3 regions of the Arthrobacter sp. MDT1-48-3 genome follow, and region 1 is predicted to be linked to each of the others. Evidence: riboswitches for the same ligand, from Rfam matches in the RefSeq annotation. Region 1 holds a riboswitch; each other region holds the start of a gene.
What was found. Region 1 has a riboswitch for cyclic di-AMP ahead of ACX80L_RS12830 (C40 family peptidase). Riboswitches for the same ligand answer to the same signal wherever they lie in the genome.
Positions count from the first base shown of each region.

Region 2: linked by a shared signal. The riboswitch ahead of ACX80L_RS09130 (LysM peptidoglycan-binding domain-containing protein) and the one ahead of ACX80L_RS12830 (C40 family peptidase) in region 1 are both predicted to bind cyclic di-AMP.
Region 3: linked by a shared signal. The riboswitch ahead of ACX80L_RS16805 (NlpC/P60 family protein) and the one ahead of ACX80L_RS12830 (C40 family peptidase) in region 1 are both predicted to bind cyclic di-AMP.

Region 1 is NZ_JBTNDL010000005.1:172,062-175,327, forward strand. Features, by position in the region: gene ACX80L_RS12820 (alpha/beta fold hydrolase) at 1-211, shown strand, start outside; gene ACX80L_RS12825 (NAD-dependent epimerase/dehydratase family protein) at 208-1,176, shown strand; gene ACX80L_RS12830 (C40 family peptidase) at 1,304-2,170, opposite strand; cyclic di-AMP (ydaO/yuaA leader) riboswitch at 2,173-2,357, opposite strand; gene mutM (bifunctional DNA-formamidopyrimidine glycosylase/DNA-(apurinic or apyrimidinic site) lyase) at 2,490-3,266, opposite strand, start outside.
Region 2 is NZ_JBTNDL010000003.1:301,613-304,878, forward strand. Features, by position in the region: gene ACX80L_RS09120 (glycoside hydrolase family 6 protein) at 1-861, shown strand, start outside; gene ACX80L_RS09125 (hypothetical protein) at 925-1,161, shown strand; cyclic di-AMP (ydaO/yuaA leader) riboswitch at 1,275-1,456, shown strand; gene ACX80L_RS09130 (LysM peptidoglycan-binding domain-containing protein) at 1,460-2,398, shown strand; gene acs (acetate--CoA ligase) at 2,499-3,266, opposite strand, start outside.
Region 3 is NZ_JBTNDL010000012.1:21,926-25,191, forward strand. Features, by position in the region: gene ACX80L_RS16800 (NlpC/P60 family protein) at 133-1,002, opposite strand; gene ACX80L_RS16805 (NlpC/P60 family protein) at 1,024-1,866, opposite strand; cyclic di-AMP (ydaO/yuaA leader) riboswitch at 1,872-2,041, opposite strand; gene ACX80L_RS16810 (metal-dependent transcriptional regulator) at 2,171-2,869, opposite strand; gene serC (phosphoserine transaminase) at 3,122-3,266, shown strand, end outside.

The DNA.
Region 1 (3,266 bases):
GACGACGCCGGGTCGTCGCCCCCGGCTCGCTGATGCGTCGCTCGCCGCTGCCGCCCGCGATGCGGCCGGCGCGCGCGGCGTGGACCTCGCTGCGGTCGTCTCGGTCCCCGCGCTGCCGGTGGACATCCGGCACAATGCGAAGATCGACCGCGCACGGGTCGCGGCCTGGAGCGGACGGTTCCTCGCCGGCGGGCGGGCCGGCTCCCTGTGACCGTCCTCGTGACGGGCGCCAGCGGGATGCTCGGCCGCGCGGTCGCCGGACAGCTCCTCGCCGACGGCCACGACGTTCGGTGCTTCCAGCGCCGCCCGTCGGGTGTCGTCGGTGCCGCCGACGTCCTGGGCTCCATCGAGGACGACGCGGCGGTGACCGCCGCGGTCCGGGGGTGCGACGCCGTGATCCACCTCGCGGCGAAGGTCTCCTTCACCGGCCGCGCCGCCGACTTCGACAGGACCAACGTGGACGGGACCCGGCGCCTGCTCGATGCCGCCCGGCGCGCCGGCATCCCCGACGTCGTCCACGTCTCCTCGCCCTCCGTGGCGCACGACGGCACGTCCCTGGTCGGCGCGTCCGCCGGTCCCGCGGACCCGGGGACCGCACGAGGCGACTACGCCCGGACCAAGGCCGCGGCGGAGGTGCTGGCGCTGCGACGCTCCACGGCGTCGTTCCGCGTCGCCGCGGTGCGCCCGCACATCGTCTGGGGACCCGGTGACACGCAGCTCGTCGAGCGCGTCGTCGACCGGGCCCGGCGGGGACGGCTGCCGCTGCTCGACGGTGGCACCGCACTGATCGACACCACCTACGTGGACAACGCGGCGTCGGCGATCGTCGCCTGCCTCGCCCGTATCGGCGAGGCGCAGGGCCAGGCCTTCGTCGTGACCAACGGTGAGCCGCGGCCCATCGCGGAGCTGCTCGCAGGGATCTGCCGCGCCGCCGGCGTCCGCCCACCGGCATGGTCGGTGCCCGGATCGGTAGCACGGGCGGCGGGGACGGTCATCGAACGCGCCTGGCTGGCGCTCGGCCGCGCCGAGGAGCCGCCCATGACCCGCTTCCTGGCCGAACAGCTGTCCACCGCACACTGGTTCGACCAGCGGCGGACCCGGGCCGTGCTCGACTGGACGCCGGGGGTCAGCATCGACCAAGGGTTCCAGCGCCTCGCGGCGCACTACGGCGGCTGAGGACGCGGGCCGGGCGGGAACGCGCCGCCACGGCCTCTCGCCGGGTACGCGGAAGGGCGGGATGCCCCGCATCCCGCCCTTCTGCGTACCTGTACCTGGGACGACCGGCTGACGCCGGTCGCGATTCCTAGCGGGTGTAGTACCCGTCCACCGACATGGCGTTGACCGAGTGCACCAGCGTGCCCTGCGAGGGGTTCAGGGCGCTGACCATCTGGCCGTTGCCGAGGTAGATACCGACGTGGCTTCCACCGTTCTGGCTCACCAGGTCGCCCGGCTGCGGGTTGCTGGTGGGGGTGAGAGCAGCGAACTGCGACCAGGTGGTGCGCGGCAGGCTGATGCCGTTCTGCGCGTAGACCCACTGCACGAAGCCGGAGCAGTCCCAGCCGCCGAACGAGGTTCCGCCGTACACGTAGCCCGAGCCGATGCCCTGCATGGCCGTGCCGACGATGCCTCCGCCGGCGGGGCTGATCGAGGCGGACTGCGTGCTGAGTCCGGTGGTGTTCCCCGAGAAGACCGCGGGTGCTGCCACGGGTGCGGGTGCCGCCACGGGTGCCGGTGCCGCGATAGCTGCGGGGGCAGCGACGATCGTTGCGGACTGGGCGGAGTACTGCTGGGGAGCGGCAGTGCCGGTGAGCGCGAGGGCCTGACCCGGGTAGATGACCGAGCTGTAGCCGAGTCCGTTGGCCGTGAACAGCGTGTCGAGGCTGACGCCGTGCGAGGCAGCGATGCTGCCCAGCGTGTCGCCGGCCTGGACGGTGTAGGTGCCCGCCGCGACGGTGGACGCCGCGACCTGCTCGGGTGCGGCCTGCAGGGTGATCTCGCCTGCGGCACTCGCGGGGAGCGCTGCGCCGAACATGATCCCGGATGCTGCGACGACGACGGCGGCGGGCTTGCCGGCCACCGAGGCACTCGCGGAGATCGCGCGGGAGGCGGTGAGAAGGGGGTTGGTGCGCGTGGGGACGGCCCGGTGGCGCGCTGAAGTGCTCTTGGACATGATCATGCCTTTCCCAATGCCTGCGAAGTTAGCTGTCGGGTTCGGATGGGACATCCGGACGTGCTGTTCTCGTTCCAGCGAACATGCGCTGGTCGACGCGCGTCTTTACCCCTAGGACTCAGGACTGAGTCCGCTATCGGTTCCCCCGCCCCTGTCGAATGTGTAGTGCGAACGGTCCGTCCTCATCGACAGGGTTAGGCAGAGTGAGGAGGGGCGCCCCTCCGTTGTGGAGCGGGCGCGGGGTCAACGGTACCCGTTGAGCTTCCGGTTGTCACGTTTGGGTTACGGCGCCGACGGTGCCATAATCCCCCCGCGCCGACTAGGCCCGAGCGTTCCGCGGCCTCGGCTGGCAGTACGGGCAGAGGGACGATGACCTGTTCATGAAGGCTTCGCGCCGGATGAGGGTCGAGCGCCCTTCGGCTGCGCAGCGACGGCACGGTTGCCCGGCACGGCCGTAGGCTTCGAGGTCGCGGGCGAAGTAGCCCGACGCGCCGTTGACGTTGACGTACAGCGCGTCGAAACTCGTGCCACCGGCGTCCATGGCCCGGGTCATGACCGTGGTGACCGCCTCGACGATACGGAGGGTGTCGGGACGGCGCAGAGTGTCCGTGGGGCGCGCGTAGTGGAGTCTCGCCGCCCACAGCGCCTCGTCCGCGTAGATGTTGCCGATCCCCGAGATGAGGCCCTGGTCGAGGAGGGCACGCTTGAGGCCCGTCCTCCGCTCGCGGAGACGCCGGTGGAAGGATTCGACGGAGAACGCGGGATCGAGCGGGTCACGCGCGATGTGCGCGGCCTGGTGCGGGATGAGAGGCAGATCCGTGTCTCCGCGACCACCCGGCGCGCCGTCGGCGGTGGGCTCGAGATCGGCGACGAACATGCCCCCGAAGATCCTCTGGTCGACGAACCGGAGGTCGGCGGGGAGCGGGGCACCCTCGTCGTCGACGGCGGTGGAGAGCCGAAGGCGTACCTTCAGGTGTTTCTCGAGGGGGGCCTCCGGCTCCTCGATGAGCAGCTGACCGCTCATGCCGAGGTGCGCCATCAGTGCGACGTGCGGGACGTCACGGGGGGCGTCCGGGTCCTGGAGGGTCATCCAGAG
Region 2 (3,266 bases), on a different contig from region 1:
AAGGCCTGGATCGACGCGCTCGCCGCCGGGATCCAGGACAGGGCGGCGATGGTGATCCTCGAACCGGACGGCCTCGGCATCATCCCCTGGTACCGCGGGCTCGACGGCGCCCTCGAGTGGTGCCAGCCGGCAGAGGCGGACGCCGCGAGCGCTGCAGCGGAACGCTTCGAGATGCTCAACTACGCGGTGGACCGCCTCAAGGCACTGCCCGACACCAAGGTCTACCTCGACGGCACCCACAGCGCCTGGCTCGGTACGGGCGAGATCTCGAGCCGGCTCGTGAAGGCCGGCGTACAGAAGGCCGACGGCTTCTTCCTCAACGTCTCCAACTACGAGCTCACCGAGCGGCAGCTGAAGTTCGGCAGCTGGGTGTCGCAGTGCATCCACTACGCCACCGAGATCGACCCCGGGGCCTACGGATCCTGCGCCAGCCAGTACTACCCGGCCTCGCCGGCCGATTTCTCCACCTGGGGGCTGACGGACGCGTGGTACGCGCAGCATGTCGCCGGTGCTCCGAACGCACCGTCGTCGGACGAGCTCGCACACTTCGTGATCGACACGAGCCGCAACGGACGGGGCCCCTGGGTCCCGTCGGGCGCCTACCCGGATCCCCAGGTCTGGTGCAATCCTCCGGGCCGCGGACTCGGCTACCTCCCGACCTCCGACACGGGCAACGAACTCGCCGACGCCTTCCTCTGGATCAAGGTCCCGGGAGAGTCCGACGGGGAGTGCAGCCGCGGCCTGACGGACAACGGGGGCGTGGACCCGGAGTGGGGCCGCGTGGATCCTGCGGCCGGTGCCTGGTTCCCCGAGCAGGCGCTGGACCTGATCGCGAACGCCAGCGCGCGCGTACGGCCGTAGCGGACCGGAGAGCGTGCGCGGTCCGTGGGCCGCGCATGCTCTCCGGACGCCTACGCTGAGGGGATGGACAGCTGGAAATCTGCGGGCCGCCTGCGGGAACGGATGCTCTGGAGCACGCTCTCCTGGGTGGGTCTCGTGCTGACCGTCACCCTAGCCACCAGCATCGCGCTGGGCGCGGGCGGCACAGGTGCGGTCGAGAGCCGCTGGTTCTACCTGCAGCAGATCGTCCTGCTCGCGTTCAGCGCGGGTGGCACGCTCGCCGCCGTGCGTCGCTGGTGGTCGTTCCGTAACGGCGCGTAGGGTACGCGCCGTTACGGAAATGTGACAAACCGGAGGAGCACTGGGTATCGTCATCGGGTGCCTCCGCCGGAGTGAGGCGCTCCCGGACGGATTGCCGAGCCCTGCCGCCGATCGGGATTCGTTCGCAAACACCGAGGCGGGGACGGGGGAACCACAGTTCCACCGGGCGTGCGGCCCTCCTGCCGGCGTCCTCGGGGTTAAGTCGCTGAACATCGCCGAATACGGCGCTGGCCGCGGCCGGGTGACTCCCATCCGAACCCGACAGCTCACCCCGCAGGCATGGGAGAGGTATTCATCCATGTTCCGAAAGATTTCCCCTGCGCGCCACCGTGCCGCAGTCGACGGCAACCTCGCGATGCAGGGACTGTCGCAGGCAGCCAAGGCGCACGCCACCACCGTCGGCCGCCCCGTCGCCGTCGTCGCCATCACCTCGGGCCTCGCGCTCAGCGCTGTCGGCACCGCGCACGCCGGCTCCTACACCGAGCAGGGTTCGACCGCCCCCGCAGCCGTCGCAGCACCCGCAGCGGCGCCCGCCGCAGCAGTCGCTCCCGCAGCGGTCGCTCCCGCAGCCGATGCGACCCACACCGTCGTCGCCGGTGACACCCTCGGTGGCATCGCAGCGACCTACGGCGCCGACCTGACTGCCGTCCTCGCCGCCAACGGGCTCTCCCTCGCCTCGATCATCTTCCCCGGCGACACCGTGGTGATCCCCGCGAGCGGTGCGGCGCAGGCTCCGGCCCAGGCCGTGTCGGTCCCCGTGGCCGTCGCTCCCGCCGCCGAGGTCCAGCAGGCAGCCGTCGTCGCTCCCGCGGCGGAGGTCCAGCCGGCAGCCGTCGTCGCCCCGGCGCCGGCTGTGTCGACCGCCCCCGGCTCGGGCATGTACCTCGCCTCGGCAGACATCACGCCGGTGGCATCCAGCGGCGTCGCCGGCACCCTTGTGGCGTCCGCCCAGGCGCAGCTGCAGGCCGGCGCGATCCAGGACTGCACCGTACTGGTCGAGAACGCCCTGCGGGCAGCGGGTATCTCCGTGGGAGACCTCGGTCCCTCGCAGTTCTTCCAGTTCGGTTCCACGGTGGCCACCCCTGCTGCCGGCGACATCGTCATCACGGCGGGCCACGTGGCCATCTATGTCGGCGGCGGCCAGGTCATCAGCAGCGGCATGAACGGGTCGAACCTCACCATGCAGCACCCCCTCTCGGACCTGCCGGGAGCATCCTTCGTCCGGGTTGCCGGCTAGCAACCCGACGGACCACACGCGGGAAGCGGCAGGTGCTTGGACGGGGCCCTGCCGCTTCCTTTCTTTAACGCCCGACAGAGGCGCCGACCGGCGTGGGGACTCAGCCCCGCGCCGCCAGGGCGGCCTGGATGCCGGGGATGCAGCCCTCGTTCTGCAGGGACGTCGTATCCCCGAGGGCCGTGCCTTCATGGAGCTGGGTGAGCAGGCGCCGCATGATCTTCCCGGAGCGTGTCTTGGGCACGTCGGGGACGACGACGACGGACGAGGGACGGGCGATGGGTCCGATGGCGCCCGCCACGTGCGAGCGCAGGGCCGCGGTGACGTCGCCGGATGCGTCCGCCCCTGCCGAGAGCACCACGAACGCGGCGATCGCGTGGCCCGTCAGCGGATCCGTCACGGGGCAGACGCCGGCCTCCGTCACCAGGGGGTGGGCCACCAGCGCCGACTCGATCTCGATGGTGGACAGCCGGTGGCCCGACACGTTGATGACGTCGTCCACGCGCCCGAGGATCCAGGTGTCGCCGTCGTCGTCGTACCGCGCGCCGTCGCCCGCCAGGAACCAGCCCTGCGCGGCGAACTTCCGCCAGTAGGAATCGAGGTAGCGCTGGGGATCTCCCCAGACGGTGCGTGCCATGGCCGGGCCGTGGCGATCCACCACGATCAGGCCCTGCACGCCGGGAGGCACCGGTCGGCCCTCGTCGTCGACGATGCGCGTGCTGACCCCGGGAAGGGCGCGAGCGGCGCATCCGGGCTTGAAGTCGGTGTCCCCGGGGCTGGGGGAGAGGACGGTGGCTCCGGTCTCGGACTGCCACCAGGTGTCGACGACGGGAACCTCGTCGCGGCCGAGGTTCCTCCGGAACCAGCGCCA
Region 3 (3,266 bases), on a different contig from region 1:
GCCGGAGACCGGCGTGCGGCGAACCGGCGCGGGGACGGGTTGACGCGCCGCACGGCGTCGGGCTACCGCCGCCCAACGACAGAGGAACCGGCACGTCCGTGCCGGTTCCTCGATCGTGAGTCGCTGGGGTGATCAGCCGCCGACGCGGATGTAGACGCCGCCCGAGCCGAGCTCTGCCGGTGCGATCACCGTGGTGTTGCCGTTGAAGCCACCGTGGACGGCCTGGCCGCCACCGATGTAGACAGCGATGTGGGCCATGCCCATGCCGCCGTCGGCGTAGTAGATGAGGTCACCCGGGATGGCCTCGCCTGCGCCCACCGTGCGGCCGAGGGAGAGGTAGCCTGCCGGCCAGCCGTGGAAGTTGATGCCCGCGGCGGCGAGCGAGTTGCTGACCAGGCGCGTGCAGTCCTGCATGACGCCGAGCTGGCCCTGGGCCGCGGCGGCGATGGTCGCCGCGACTCCGGAGGAGGCGGCCGGGGCGGGAGCAGGAGCCGGGGCGGGAGCAGGAGCCGGGGCGACCGGGGCGGCCTGTGCGACGGGGGCCGCGACGGCCGCGGCGACGGGAGCCGGTGCGACCGGCGCCTCGACGACGACGGGTGCCGGAGCCTCGGCGACGGGTGCCTCGACGACGACGGGTGCCGGAGCCTCGGCGACGGGTGCCTCGACGACCGGGGCGGGCTCGGCGACGGGCGCCTCGACGACGACCGGCTTGGCGGTGACCTTGACCGGGGTCATGTTGAAGGCGACGGCGGTCTCGGACGAGGCGACGACGGCCGCGCGGGCCGAGGTGACCGTGACGCTGGACGCTGCGGCGTCACGCTGCGGCTGCAGGTCCGCGGCGTTGGCTGCGACCCCGCTCGTCAGGACGAGGCCGGAGGCCGCGGCGATGACGGCGGCCTGGCGGCCCATGCCGCCGGTGGTGACGGCCTTGGCGAGGGCCGAGAGGCCGGCGGTGTCCTGGGTTTCGCTGCGGTGGCGGGCGATGATGGCGCGTGAAGACATGGTGGTTTCTCCGAAGGGGTTCTAGCGGACGCGGACGAAGCCGGCGCCGGGAAGGTCTGAGAGGTTGTGGAGGCCGGTGTTCATGCCGTTGAGGCCACCGCTGATGACCTGGCCGTTACCGACGTAGATCGCGACGTGGCCCGCCGTGATGACCAGGTCACCCGCAGCGGGGGAGCCGACGACGTCGCCGAACTGGAAGAACTGGCCGGGTGCGAGATCGCCGACGGACTTGCCGACGGAGCGCAGGGCGGTCTCGACCATCGCGGTGCAGTCCTGGGCGACGCCGATCTGGCCGTAGGCAGAGGCGACCAGTCCGGCAGCGACACCGGAGGACTGGACAGGCGCGGGTGCCGGTGCGACGACGGGCTCGGCGACGGCGACCGGTGCGGGCGCCACGGCGGCGGGTGCGACGGGAGCGGCCTCGACAGGAGCGGCCGCGGCGGGAGCGGCCTCGACAGCAGCGACCTCGACGGGAGCAGCGGGCGCCACGACCGCGGCGGGAGCCTCGACGACGACGGCGGGCTCGGCCTCGACGACGGGAGCCGGCGGCTCGACGACCTCGGGAGCAGGAGTGACATCGACGGCCACGCGGTCGAAGGAGACCGTCGCGGTGGCCGGCACGGTGACCTCGGCCGACACGACGCGGCTCACGGTCAACGCTGCGGAGGACTGGACTTCACGCTCGGGGGCGGTTGCACCCTGGGCGGGCAGTCCCGCGGTCAGGACCAGGCCCGACGCCGCGACGATGACGGCTGCCTGGCGGCCGACCGATCCGGCACTGGATGCTGCTGCTGTGGACAGGGCCGTCAGCGGACTGACGTCCCGGGGCGCGCGGTGGCGGCCCGGCGAAGAGCTTTTGGACACGTTGGATTGCCTCTCCCAACGCCTGCGAGGTGAGCTGTCGGATTCGGATGGGAGTCACCCGGCCGCTGCGGAAACAGCGACTTAACCCCAAGGATTTCTGGAACAGAAACCCGAAAATTGGTTCCCCCGCCTCTGCCATGCGATGGTGCGGACGGACCTCCGGCAATGGCAGAGCTAGGCGATTTGCAGGAGGGTGCCGGATCTAGAGCGAATTTGGCACAAGATGGAGGCTACCTCAGATATCGCGGTATGTCACGTTACGGTCACGGAATGGTGTGTTATTGATGACGGAGCCGTGCCGGACTCAGGATGCGACGGAGACGAACACGTGCGAGGCGACCTCCGGAGGCAGCTCGAGCGCACCTTCCACCCCGGGGACGCGGACGGAGACGTACCCGCCCACCGACTCCAGGCTGAGGCGTGCACCCGGCCGCAGGCCGCCCTCGTCGAGCTGGGTCAGGAGTTCCGGGTCGACCTGGATCGGCTCGGCCAGGCGCACCAGCGTGACCGGCTTCTCGGGCGAGTAGGTGCCCATGGCGGAGAGCAGGGTGACCACGCCGTCGGTGAAGAGTTCGGACTGGACGCCGCCGATGGCCTCGAGGCCGGGGATGGGATTCCCGTAGGGCGACTCGGAGGGCTTGCCCAGGAGTTCGTAGAGCCTGCGCTCGACGCGTTCGCTCATCACGTGCTCCCAGCGGCAGGCCTCGTCGTGCACGTAGGCCCAGTCGAGCCCGATGACGTCGCTCAGGAGGCGTTCCGCGAGGCGGTGCTTCCTCATGACCCCGGTGGCCCGGTGCCGTCCCAGCTCGGTGAGCTCGAGGTGCCGGTCACCCGAGACGACCACCAGTCCGTCACGCTCCATGCGGCCGATGGTCTGGGAGACCGTGGGTCCCGAGTGGCGCAGCCGTTCGGCGATGCGCGCCCGCAGGGCGACGATGTTCTCTTCCTCGAGTTCAAGGATGGTCCGCAGGTACATCTCGGTGGTGTCGATGAGGTCCGTCATGCGGGTCAGCTCCTTGGTGCGGTGCGGGTGCGCGGCTGGGATGCCTCACGCCGGTGGGGGTCCACGGCCGCCACGACCTGTTCCGCCCCACGCCTCCCAAGGTTAACCCATGGTGCGATTCCCCCGGCAATCGACGGGGACGGCGACGGCGTCCCCGCCGCATCCTCCGCGTGCGGCGTTAACAAATGGAGCGCCACCGGCTCCTCGGGCAGAATGAGGGCGATACCCGCCGCCGAAACAGCTGGAGCACCCATGACCGAACTGCCCCGCATCCCCGAGCACCTCCTGCCGTCGGACGGCCGGTTCGGCGCCGGTCCGTCCAAGGTCCGGAGCGGACAGATCGACGCCCTCGTGTCCGCGGGACGGGTCCTGCTGGGCACGTCGCACCGCCAGGCTC